2 regions of the Lelliottia sp. JS-SCA-14 genome follow, and region 1 is predicted to be linked to the other one. Evidence: predicted binding sites of a transcription regulator. Region 1 holds the regulator's gene; the other holds the start of a gene.
The links. The regulator sigma-54, encoded in region 1, starts transcription at its own class of promoters, with help from an activator protein. The targets are predictions, from matches to a motif close to GTTGGCACANNTTTCGCTNT.

Region 2: glnA (glutamate--ammonia ligase) is a predicted target of sigma-54. The motif match lies at 2,678-2,697, and genes of this name have one in related genera.

Annotation. Positions count from the first base shown of each region.
Region 1 is NZ_CP141606.1:4,299,145-4,304,496, forward strand. Features, by position in the region: gene kdsC (3-deoxy-manno-octulosonate-8-phosphatase KdsC) at 1-475, shown strand, start outside; gene lptC (LPS export ABC transporter periplasmic protein LptC) at 472-1,047, shown strand; gene lptA (lipopolysaccharide ABC transporter substrate-binding protein LptA) at 1,016-1,570, shown strand; gene lptB (LPS export ABC transporter ATP-binding protein) at 1,577-2,302, shown strand; gene rpoN (RNA polymerase factor sigma-54) at 2,350-3,783, shown strand; gene hpf (ribosome hibernation promoting factor) at 3,806-4,093, shown strand; gene ptsN (PTS IIA-like nitrogen regulatory protein PtsN) at 4,176-4,667, shown strand; gene rapZ (RNase adapter RapZ) at 4,713-5,352, shown strand, end outside.
Region 2 is NZ_CP141606.1:4,856,770-4,862,121, forward strand. Features, by position in the region: gene U9O48_RS22675 (MFS transporter) at 1-519, shown strand, start outside; gene typA (ribosome-dependent GTPase TypA) at 582-2,405, opposite strand; gene glnA (glutamate--ammonia ligase) at 2,795-4,204, shown strand; gene glnL (nitrogen regulation protein NR(II)) at 4,390-5,352, shown strand, end outside.

The DNA.
Region 1 (5,352 bases):
GGACGTCGATGGCGTGCTGTCCGATGGCTTGATTTTTATGGGCAATAACGGCGAAGAGCTGAAGGCCTTTAACGTCCGCGACGGCTATGGAATTCGCTGCGCGATCACATCCGGCATCGAAGTTGCTATCATCACCGGACGTAAGGCTAAACTGGTAGAAGATCGCTGCGAAACATTAGGCATTACCCATTTGTATCAGGGACAATCCGACAAGATGGTCGCGTTCCGGGATTTGCTGGCGAAACTGGCCATTGCCCCTGAAAACGTCGCCTATGTGGGAGATGATCTGATCGACTGGCCGGTGATGGCGGAAGTGGGATTGAGTATCGCCGTGGCGGATGCGCATCCTCTGCTAATCCCGCGCGCGGATTATGTCACCCGGATCAACGGCGGCCGTGGTGCCGTTCGTGAAGTCTGCGATCTGTTATTGCTGGCACAGGGCAAGCTTGATGAGGCCAAAGGGCAATCGATATGAGTAAAACCAGACGTTGGGTTATCATTCTGCTTTCACTGGCCGTGCTGGTTCTGATTGGCGTGAATCTCGCTGATAAAGACGATACGCCGAATGAAGTGGTCAATACCAGCGAACCAACCTACAAAAGCGATCACAGCGACACGGTGGTTTATAGCCCTGAAGGGGCGCTCAACTATCGCCTGATTGCGCAGCATGTAGAGTATTTTTCCGATGATGGCATCTCGTGGTTTACCCAACCGGTGATGACCACATTTGATACCAACAAAATTCCGACGTGGTCGATTAAATCTGACAGAGCAAAATTGACGAATGACCGTATGCTTTATCTGTATGGTCATGTTGAAGTCAACGCCCTGACGCCAGATTCTCAACTGCGCAAAATTACTACGGATAATGCCCAGATCAACCTGGTCACCCAGGATGTCACGTCGCAGGATCTGGTGACGTTATACGGCACAACATTTAATTCCAGCGGTCTGAGAATGCGCGGGAACTTACGCAGCAAAAACGCCGAGCTGATTGAAAAGGTTAGAACCTCCTATGAAATTCAAAACAAACAAACTCAGCCTTAAAGTTATCATTGCCAGCGCGCTGCTGGCCGCCAGCCTCCCCGCGCTTGCTGTAACGGGCGACACCGAGCAGCCGATTCATATCGAATCTGACACTCAGTCGCTTGATATGCAGGGTAACGTCGTGACCTTCACCGGCAACGTGGTCATGACCCAGGGCACGATCAAAATCAACGCCGATAAAGTGGTTGTCACCCGTCCGGGCGGCGAACAGGGCAAAGAGATTATTGATGGCTACGGCAATCCGGCCACCTTCTACCAGATGCAGGATAACGGCAAGCCGGTAAAAGGCCGCGCGTCTCATATGCATTATGAGCTGGCGAAAGATCTCGTCATCCTGACCGGCAATGCCTATCTGGAACAGCTGGATAGCAACATCACCGGCGATAAGATCACTTACCTCGTGAAAGAGCAGAAAATGCAAGCTTTCAGCGAAAAAGGTAAGCGCGTCACCACCGTTCTGGTTCCTTCTCAGCTGCAGGACAAGAACAAAGCTCAGGCCCCGGCACAGAAAAAGAGTAACTAATTCGTTATGGCAACATTAACTGCAAAGAACCTCGCCAAAGCCTATAAAGGCCGCCGCGTCGTGGAAGATGTCAGTCTGACCGTGAACTCCGGTGAAATCGTGGGCCTGCTCGGCCCAAACGGTGCGGGCAAAACCACCACTTTTTACATGGTCGTCGGCATTGTTCCGCGCGATGCGGGCAACATCATCATTGATGATGAAGACATCAGCCTGCTGCCGCTGCATGCCCGCGCGCGCCGTGGGATTGGCTATCTGCCGCAGGAAGCGTCGATTTTCCGCCGCCTGAGCGTCTTCGACAACCTGATGGCGGTCCTGCAAATCCGTGATGATTTGACCTCCGAACAGCGTCAGGATCGCGCCAACGAGCTGATGGAAGAGTTCCACATCGAACATCTGCGCGACAGTCTGGGTCAGGCCCTCTCCGGTGGTGAACGCCGCCGCGTGGAAATCGCCCGCGCCCTTGCAGCGAATCCGAAATTTATCCTGCTGGATGAACCTTTTGCGGGCGTTGACCCGATCTCCGTCATCGACATCAAGCGAATTATCGAACATCTGCGCGACAGCGGCCTCGGTGTGCTCATTACTGACCACAACGTACGTGAAACGCTGGCGGTTTGTGAACGCGCTTATATCGTCAGCCAGGGCCATTTAATCGCCCACGGCACGCCACTTGAGATCCTCGAAGACGAGCATGTGAAGCGCGTGTACCTTGGGGAAGACTTCAGACTCTGATAGGGTAGAGGTTAAGTCACGCCAAAGCGGGGAAAAACGCTCTGAACATGAAGCAAGGTTTGCAATTAAGGCTCAGCCAGCAACTGGCGATGACGCCACAGCTACAACAGGCGATCCGTCTGTTGCAGCTGTCCACGTTAGAACTTCAGCAGGAACTCCAGCAAGCGCTGGATAGCAATCCACTGCTGGAGCAAACCGATCTTCATGACGAGGTAGATACCCAGGAAAAGCAGGACACCGAATCCCTTGATACGGCAGACGCACTCGAACAAAAAGAGATGCCCGACGAGCTCCCGCTCGATGCCAGTTGGGATGAGATCTACACCGCCGGAACGCCTTCCGGCACGCGTGCAGACTACCAGGACGACGAGTTACCCGTCTATCAGGGTGAAACCACCCAGTCGCTGCAGGATTATCTGATGTGGCAGGTGGAGCTCACGCCGTTCACCGAAACCGATCGCGCGATTGCCACCTCCATTGTCGATGCCGTGGATGACACCGGCTATTTGACCGTCTCGCTGGAAGATATTCTGGAGAGCGTCGGCAACGGCGATATCGATCTCGATGAGATCGAAGCGGTGCTCAAGCGCATCCAGCGCTTTGATCCGGTCGGTGTCGCAGCGAAAGATCTGCGCGATTGTCTGTTGATCCAGCTCTCCCAGTTCGCCAAAGAGACGCCGTGGATCGACGAAGCGCGGCTGATCATCAGCGAGCATTTAGATCTGCTGGCGAATCACGACTTCCGCTCCCTGATGCGCATCACGCGTCTGAAAGAAGATGTGCTGAAAGAGGCGGTGAATCTGATTCAGTCCCTCGATCCGCGCCCCGGACAGTCGATCCAGACCGGCGAACCCGAGTATGTGATCCCTGACGTGCTGGTGCGCAAACACAATGGCCGCTGGACCGTTGAACTCAATTCCGACAGCATTCCTCGCCTGCAGATCAACCAGCAATACGCCTCCATGTGCACCAGCGTGCGCAACGATTCCGACAATCAATACATCCGCAGCAATCTTCAGGAAGCGCGATGGCTGATCAAAAGCCTCGAGAGCCGAAATGATACCTTGCTCCGGGTCAGTCGCTGTATTGTCGAGCAGCAGCAGGCGTTTTTCGATCAGGGCGAAGAGTTTATGAAACCGATGGTGCTGGCGGATATCGCCCAGGCCGTCGAGATGCACGAATCGACCATTTCGCGCGTGACTACGCAGAAGTATCTGCACAGCCCGCGCGGTATTTTTGAGCTTAAGTATTTCTTCTCCAGCCATGTGAATACCGAGGGCGGCGGCGAAGCCTCGTCGACGGCCATTCGTGCTCTGGTGAAGAAGTTGATCGCCGCGGAAAACCCCGCGAAGCCACTGAGTGACAGTAAGTTAACCACCATGCTGTCCGATCAGGGTATTATGGTGGCACGTCGTACTGTTGCGAAGTATCGAGAGTCTTTATCCATTCCGCCGTCTAACCAGCGTAAACAACTGGTTTGACACAACCGATAAGGAAGACACTATGCAGCTCAACATCACAGGACACAACGTCGAGATCACTGAAGCCCTGCGCGATTTTGTGAATACCAAATTCGCCAAGCTGGAGCAGTATTTCGAGAGGATCAACCAGGTCTACATTGTGTTAAAAGTGGAGAAAGTGACTCATATCTCGGACGCAACCCTGCATATCAACGGGGGCGAAATCCATGCCAGTGCGGAAGGGCAAGACATGTATGCGGCTATCGACGGCTTGATTGACAAGCTGGCACGACAGCTTAATAAACATAAAGATAAACTGAAACAACACTAATTGTCCGGGCAGTTAACGGGTGCAGGGCGGCCTGTTGTGAAACACAACAGGCCATTTGTACAGTTAGCGCTTAGGTGAAATTATGATGAACAACGATTCCTCGCTTCAATTGAGTCATGTCCTTAACCAGGAATGTACCCGCAGTGGCGTTCACTGCCAGAGCAAAAAACGCGCTCTGGAAATCATCAGTGAACTGGCCGCTAAACAGTTAAGCCTGCCACCTCAGGTGGTGTTCGAGGCCATTCTGACCCGTGAAAAAATGGGCAGTACCGGCATCGGCAATGGCATTGCCATTCCACATGGCAAACTGGAAGAAGACACACTACGCGCCGTCGGCGTTTTTGTGCAGCTTGAAACGCCGATCGCTTTTGATGCGATTGATAACCAGCCGGTGGATTTGCTTTTCGCTCTCCTGGTGCCCGCTGACCAGACGAAAACCCATCTGCATACGCTTTCGCTGGTGGCAAAACGTCTGGCGGATAAAACCATTTGCCGCCGTCTGCGCGCAGCCCAAAGTGATGAAGAGCTGTACCAAATTATCACCGAAGCGGAAGGCAATCAGGATGATGCGTAACCAGGAGATGGCCTTCACATCTGCAGTCGTGAGGAGAAACGGAACATGGTGCTGATGATCGTCAGCGGTCGTTCAGGCTCGGGGAAATCCGTGGCCTTGCGCGCCCTTGAAGATATGGGATTTTACTGCGTCGACAACCTTCCGGTGGTGCTGCTGCCTGACCTGGCGCGGACACTCGCGGACCGGCAAATCTCTGCCGCCGTCAGTATCGACGTGCGTAACATGCCGGAATCCCCGGAAATCTTCGAGCAGGCAATGAACAGCCTGCCGGAGAACTTCACACCTCAGCTGCTGTTCCTGGACGCTGACCGTAACACGCTGATCCGTCGCTACAGCGACACCCGCCGTCTGCACCCGCTGTCCAGCAAGAATCTGTCGCTTGAGAGCGCCATCGACGAAGAGAGCGATCTGCTGGAGCCTCTGCGTTCCCGCGCGGATCTGATCGTCGATACCTCCGAGATGTCCGTTCACGAACTGGCAGAGATGCTGCGTACCCGTCTGCTGGGCAAACGCGAGCGTGAGCTGACGATGGTGTTCGAGTCCTTTGGTTTCAAACACGGCATTCCCATCGATGCGGATTATGTCTTCGACGTGCGCTTCCTGCCGAACCCGCACTGGGATCCGAAACTGCGTCCAATGACCGGTCTGGACAAGCCGGTGGCGGCGTTCCTTGACCGGCACACAG
Region 2 (5,352 bases), 560 kb from region 1:
CAGGTGTATTTGGGTGGGCTGACCCTGTGGGCAGTGGGCGATGTGCTGAACTTTGTCTGGGGAAGCAGCTCGCTAACGTTCGTACTGTTTTCCTGTATGGCGTTTTTCGGCACGGCTTTCGTGAACAGCCTGAACTGGGCGCTGGTGCCGGATACCGTTGAGTATGGGGAGTGGAAGACGGGGATCCGCGCCGAAGGCTCGGTCTATACCGGCTATACCTTTTCGCGCAAGATTTCGGCGGCGCTCGCCGGATTCTTACCAGGGATTATGCTCACGCAAATCGGTTATATCCCGCACGCGGTACAAAGTGCAGGCACCCTGCTTGGCCTGCGTCAGCTGATTTTTCTTTGGCCGTGCGGGCTGGCGATTATCGCCGCCATCACCATGGGACTGTTTTATAAGCTCAACGAGCAACGCTTCGCGTTTATTATTGAGGAGATAGGAAAACGGAAACAACCGCCGGAACCGCAACCCGATGCCCCGGCAAACAATAAACCGTCTACTGTGACCTTATACTGACATAAAAAAAGCCGCTGAATATCAGCGGCTTTTCGCATTACGCACCTCAGAGAGGTATCGTATTAGTCTTTGCTGCCACGGCCCGCACGTTTACGGTCGTTCTCAGTCAGGTGACGTTTACGGATACGTACGGAGGTAGGGGTAACTTCTACCAGTTCGTCGTCATCGATAAATTCCAGAGCCTGCTCAAGAGACATTTTCTGTGCTGGAACCAGCGTGGTGGCTTCGTCAGTACCGGAAGCACGCATGTTGGTCAGTTTCTTACCGGTCAGGCAGTTTACAGTCAGGTCGTTAGAACGACTGTGAATACCGATGATCTGGCCTTCGTAAACTTCTGCACCGTGACCCAGGAACAGCTTACCGCGGTCCTGCAGGCTGAACAGTGCGAACGCAACTGCTTTACCCTGACCGTTAGAGATCAGCACGCCGTTCTGGCGCTGGCCGATTTCACCCGGTTTAACGTCATCGTAGTGGCTGAAGGTGGAGTACAGCAGACCAGTACCGGAGGTCATGGTCATGAACTCGGTACGGAAGCCGATCAGGCCACGTGCCGGGATCAGGTAATCCAGACGAATACGGCCTTTGCCGTCAGGGATCATGTCTTTGACATCGCCCTTACGCTCGCCCATTGCCTGCATCACAGAACCCTGGTGCTGTTCTTCGATATCCAGCGTCACGTTCTCGAACGGCTCTTGCATACGGCCATCGATCATACGGTTGATAACTTTCGGACGGGACACAGCCAGTTCGAAGCCTTCACGACGCATGTTTTCGATAAGAACAGACAGGTGCAGCTCGCCACGACCGGATACACGGAACGCGTCCGCATCTTCGGTTTCTTCAACACGCAGTGCCACGTTGTGCACCAGCTCTTTGTTCAGGCGGTCAAGGATCTGACGAGAGGTAACGTATTTACCTTCTTTGCCACAGAACGGAGAGGTGTTGACGTTGAAGAACATGGTAACGGTTGGTTCATCAACAGACAGGGCTGGCAGCGCTTCGACGTTTTGCGGATCGCAAAGAGTGTCGGAGATGTTCAGCTCGCCCAGACCGGTGATCGCGATGATGTCGCCCGCTTCGGCTTCGGTGGATTCAATACGCTCCAGACCGAGGTGAGTCAGTACTTTACCGACTTTACCGTTACGAGTTTTACCTTCGCTGTCGATGACAGTGACTTGCTGGTTAGGCTTCACTTTACCGCGCTTGATACGACCGATGCCGATAACGCCAACGTAGTTGTTGTAGTCCAGCTGGGAGATCTGCATCTGGAACGGACCATCGAGGTCAACGCTTGGTGCTTTAACGTGGTCAACAATCGCCTGGTACAGCGGAGTCATGTCTTCCGCCATCTCATTGTGATCGTTACCCGCGATACCCATCAGTGCTGATGCATAGATGATTGGGAAGTCGAGCTGCTCGTCGCTCGCGTCCAGGTTCACGAACAGGTCGAAGACCTGATCCACAACCCAGTCAGGACGCGCGCCAGGACGGTCAACTTTGTTGATAACCACGATTGGCTTCAAACCATGGGCAAATGCCTTTTTGGTTACGAAGCGCGTCTGCGGCATTGGGCCATCCATTGCGTCAACGACCAGCAGAACGGAGTCTACCATGGACATTACACGTTCAACTTCACCACCGAAGTCGGCGTGCCCAGGGGTATCAACGATGTTGATACGGTAGTCATTCCATTTGATAGCGGTGTTTTTAGCGAGGATGGTAATCCCACGCTCTTTCTCCAAATCGTTGGAGTCCATCACGCGTTCGGTGGCTTCAGCACGTTCATTACTGAAGGTACCGGATTGCTGCAGCAGCTTGTCAACCAGGGTAGTTTTACCATGGTCAACGTGCGCGATGATGGCGATATTACGCAGATTTTCGATCACAACTTTGCCTCAGGCATTTAGAAATAGCGCGTTATTGTACACGGATTAATCGCAGGACTAAACAGGATCACAAACATCCTCCGCAAACAAGTATCGCAGAGTTGCTTTGTGACCGCTTTCACGCAGCGTAAAAAGCGCACTTTAACGAAAATTGCACCAATATGGTGCTCAGTGTTCACACTGAAGCACTATACTGGTGCAAGATGACTATCGTGGTGCAGTTCATTTGCACTATGACGTGCATGATAACGCCTTTTTGGGGTGATTTAAAAGTTGGCACAGATTTCGCTTTATAAAAATACGGCAAAAAGATGGCAACCCTGCCTGCCATAAACAGAATTGAAGACCTCGTTACCACGACGACAATGACCAATCCGGGAGAGTTAAGTATGTCCGCTGAACACGTTTTGACGATGCTGAACGAACACGAAGTGAAGTTTGTTGATCTGCGCTTCACAGATACCAAAGGTAAAGAACAGCACGTCACAATTCCTGCTCACCAGGTAAATGCCGAATTCTTCGAAGAAGGCAAAATGTTTGACGGCTCCTCAATCGGCGGCTGGAAAGGTATCAACGAATCCGACATGGTTCTGATGCCAGACGCAACCACTGCGCTCATTGACCCGTTCTACGAAGAGTCTACCCTGATTATCCGTTGCGACATCCTCGAGCCAGGCACGCTGCAGGGCTACGACCGCGACCCACGCTCCATCGCTAAACGCGCTGAAGAGTACCTGCGTTCTACCGGCATCGCGGACACCGTGCTGTTCGGGCCAGAGCCAGAGTTCTTCCTGTTCGACGACATCCGCTTTGGTGCGTCTATCTCCGGTTCTCACGTGGCTATCGACGATATCGAAGGCGCATGGAACTCCTCCACCAAATACGAAGGTGGTAACAAAGGTCACCGTCCAGGCGTGAAAGGCGGTTACTTCCCGGTTCCTCCGGTCGATTCTTCTCAGGACATCCGTTCTACCATGTGTCTGATCATGGAAGAGATGGGTCTGGTTGTTGAAGCGCATCACCACGAAGTGGCGACGGCGGGTCAGAACGAAATCGCCACCCGCTTTAACACCATGACCAAAAAAGCGGATGAGATTCAGATCTACAAATATGTGGTTCACAACGTGGCGCACCGCTTCGGCAAAACCGCAACCTTTATGCCAAAACCAATGTTCGGCGATAACGGTTCCGGTATGCACTGCCACATGTCCCTGTCCAAGAACGGGACTAACCTGTTCTCTGGCGACAAATATGCGGGTCTGTCCGAGCAGGCGCTGTTCTACATCGGCGGTGTGATCAAGCACGCTAAAGCGATTAACGCCCTGGCGAACCCAACCACCAACTCCTACAAGCGTCTGGTCCCAGGCTACGAAGCACCGGTCATGCTGGCTTACTCTGCCCGTAACCGTTCTGCTTCTATCCGTATCCCAGTGGTTGCGTCTCCAAAAGCGCGTCGTATCGAAGTGCGCTTCCCGGACCCAGCGGCTAACCCATACCTGTGCTTCGCAGCGCTGCTGATGGCGGGTCTTGACGGTATTAAGAACAAGATCCACCCTGGCGAAGCGATGGACAAAAACCTGTACGACCTGCCGCCAGAAGAAGCGAAAGAGATCCCACAGGTTGCCGGTTCTCTGGAAGAAGCACTCAATGCGCTCGACGCTGACCGTGAGTTCCTGACGGCTGGCGGTGTGTTCACCGACGACGCTATCGATGCTTACATCGCCCTGCGTATCGAAGAGAACGACCGTGTGCGCATGACGCCACACCCGGTTGAGTTCGAACTGTATTACAGCGTTTAAGTTTTAACGATGACCCGCGACCTTTTCCGCGGGAAATCGAAAGCCGTTTTTTGTTGCCGTGGAAACTTTTTAGCCCATCTCCGGATGGGCTTTTTTCTCCACCAACAAACTGATCTCACGCGCTTTTTACAACGAAAAAGCTATACTGCACTAAATTAGTGCACCCAACTCCAGGAGACTGCTTAATGGCAACTGGCACGCTGCCCGATGCTGGGCAGATCCTCAATTCTTTAATCAACAGTATCTTACTGGTCGACGATGAGCTGGCGGTGCATTACGCCAACCCTGCGGCGCAGCAGCTGCTCGCCCAAAGCTCGCGTAAATTATTTGGTACGCCGTTACCCGAACTGTTGAGCTATTTTTCGCTGAATATTGCCCTGATGCAGGAAAGTCTCGCGGCGGGCCAGGGGTTCACGGACAACGAAGTGACACTGGTGATCGACGGGCGCTCGCATATTCTTTCGCTGACGGCGCAGCGTCTGCCGGACGGGCTCATTCTGCTGGAAATGGCGCCGATGGATAACCTGCGTCGGTTGAGTCAGGAGCAGCTCCAGCACGCTCAGCAAATCGCGGCACGCGATCTGGTGCGTGGCCTTGCCCATGAGATTAAAAACCCGCTTGGTGGCCTGCGTGGCGCAGCACAGCTGTTAACCAAAGCTCTGCCCGACCCTACGCTTGCGGAATACACCAACGTCATCATTGAACAGGCCGATCGCCTGCGCAATCTGGTGGACCGTCTGCTGGGGCCTCAGCAGCCGGGTATGCACGTGACAGAAAGCATCCACAAAGTGGCTGAGCGCGTGGTGAAGCTGGTCTCGATGGAGTTACCCGCGAACGTCACGCTGGTGCGCGATTACGATCCAAGTCTGCCGGAATTGCCGCACGATCCCGACCAGATTGAACAGGTTCTGCTGAACGTGGTGCGTAACGCCCTGCAAGCCCTGGGCGCAGATGGCGGGCAGATCGTTCTGCGTACGCGGACCGCATTCCAGTTAACGCTGCATGGCGTGCGCTATCGCCTCGCCGCTCGTATCGACGTTGAAGACAACGGGCCAGGCATTCCCTCGCATCTTCAGGACACGCTGTTTTATCCGATGGTGAGTGGCCGCGAAGGCGGGACCGGGCTGGGATTATCCATCGCCCGTAAT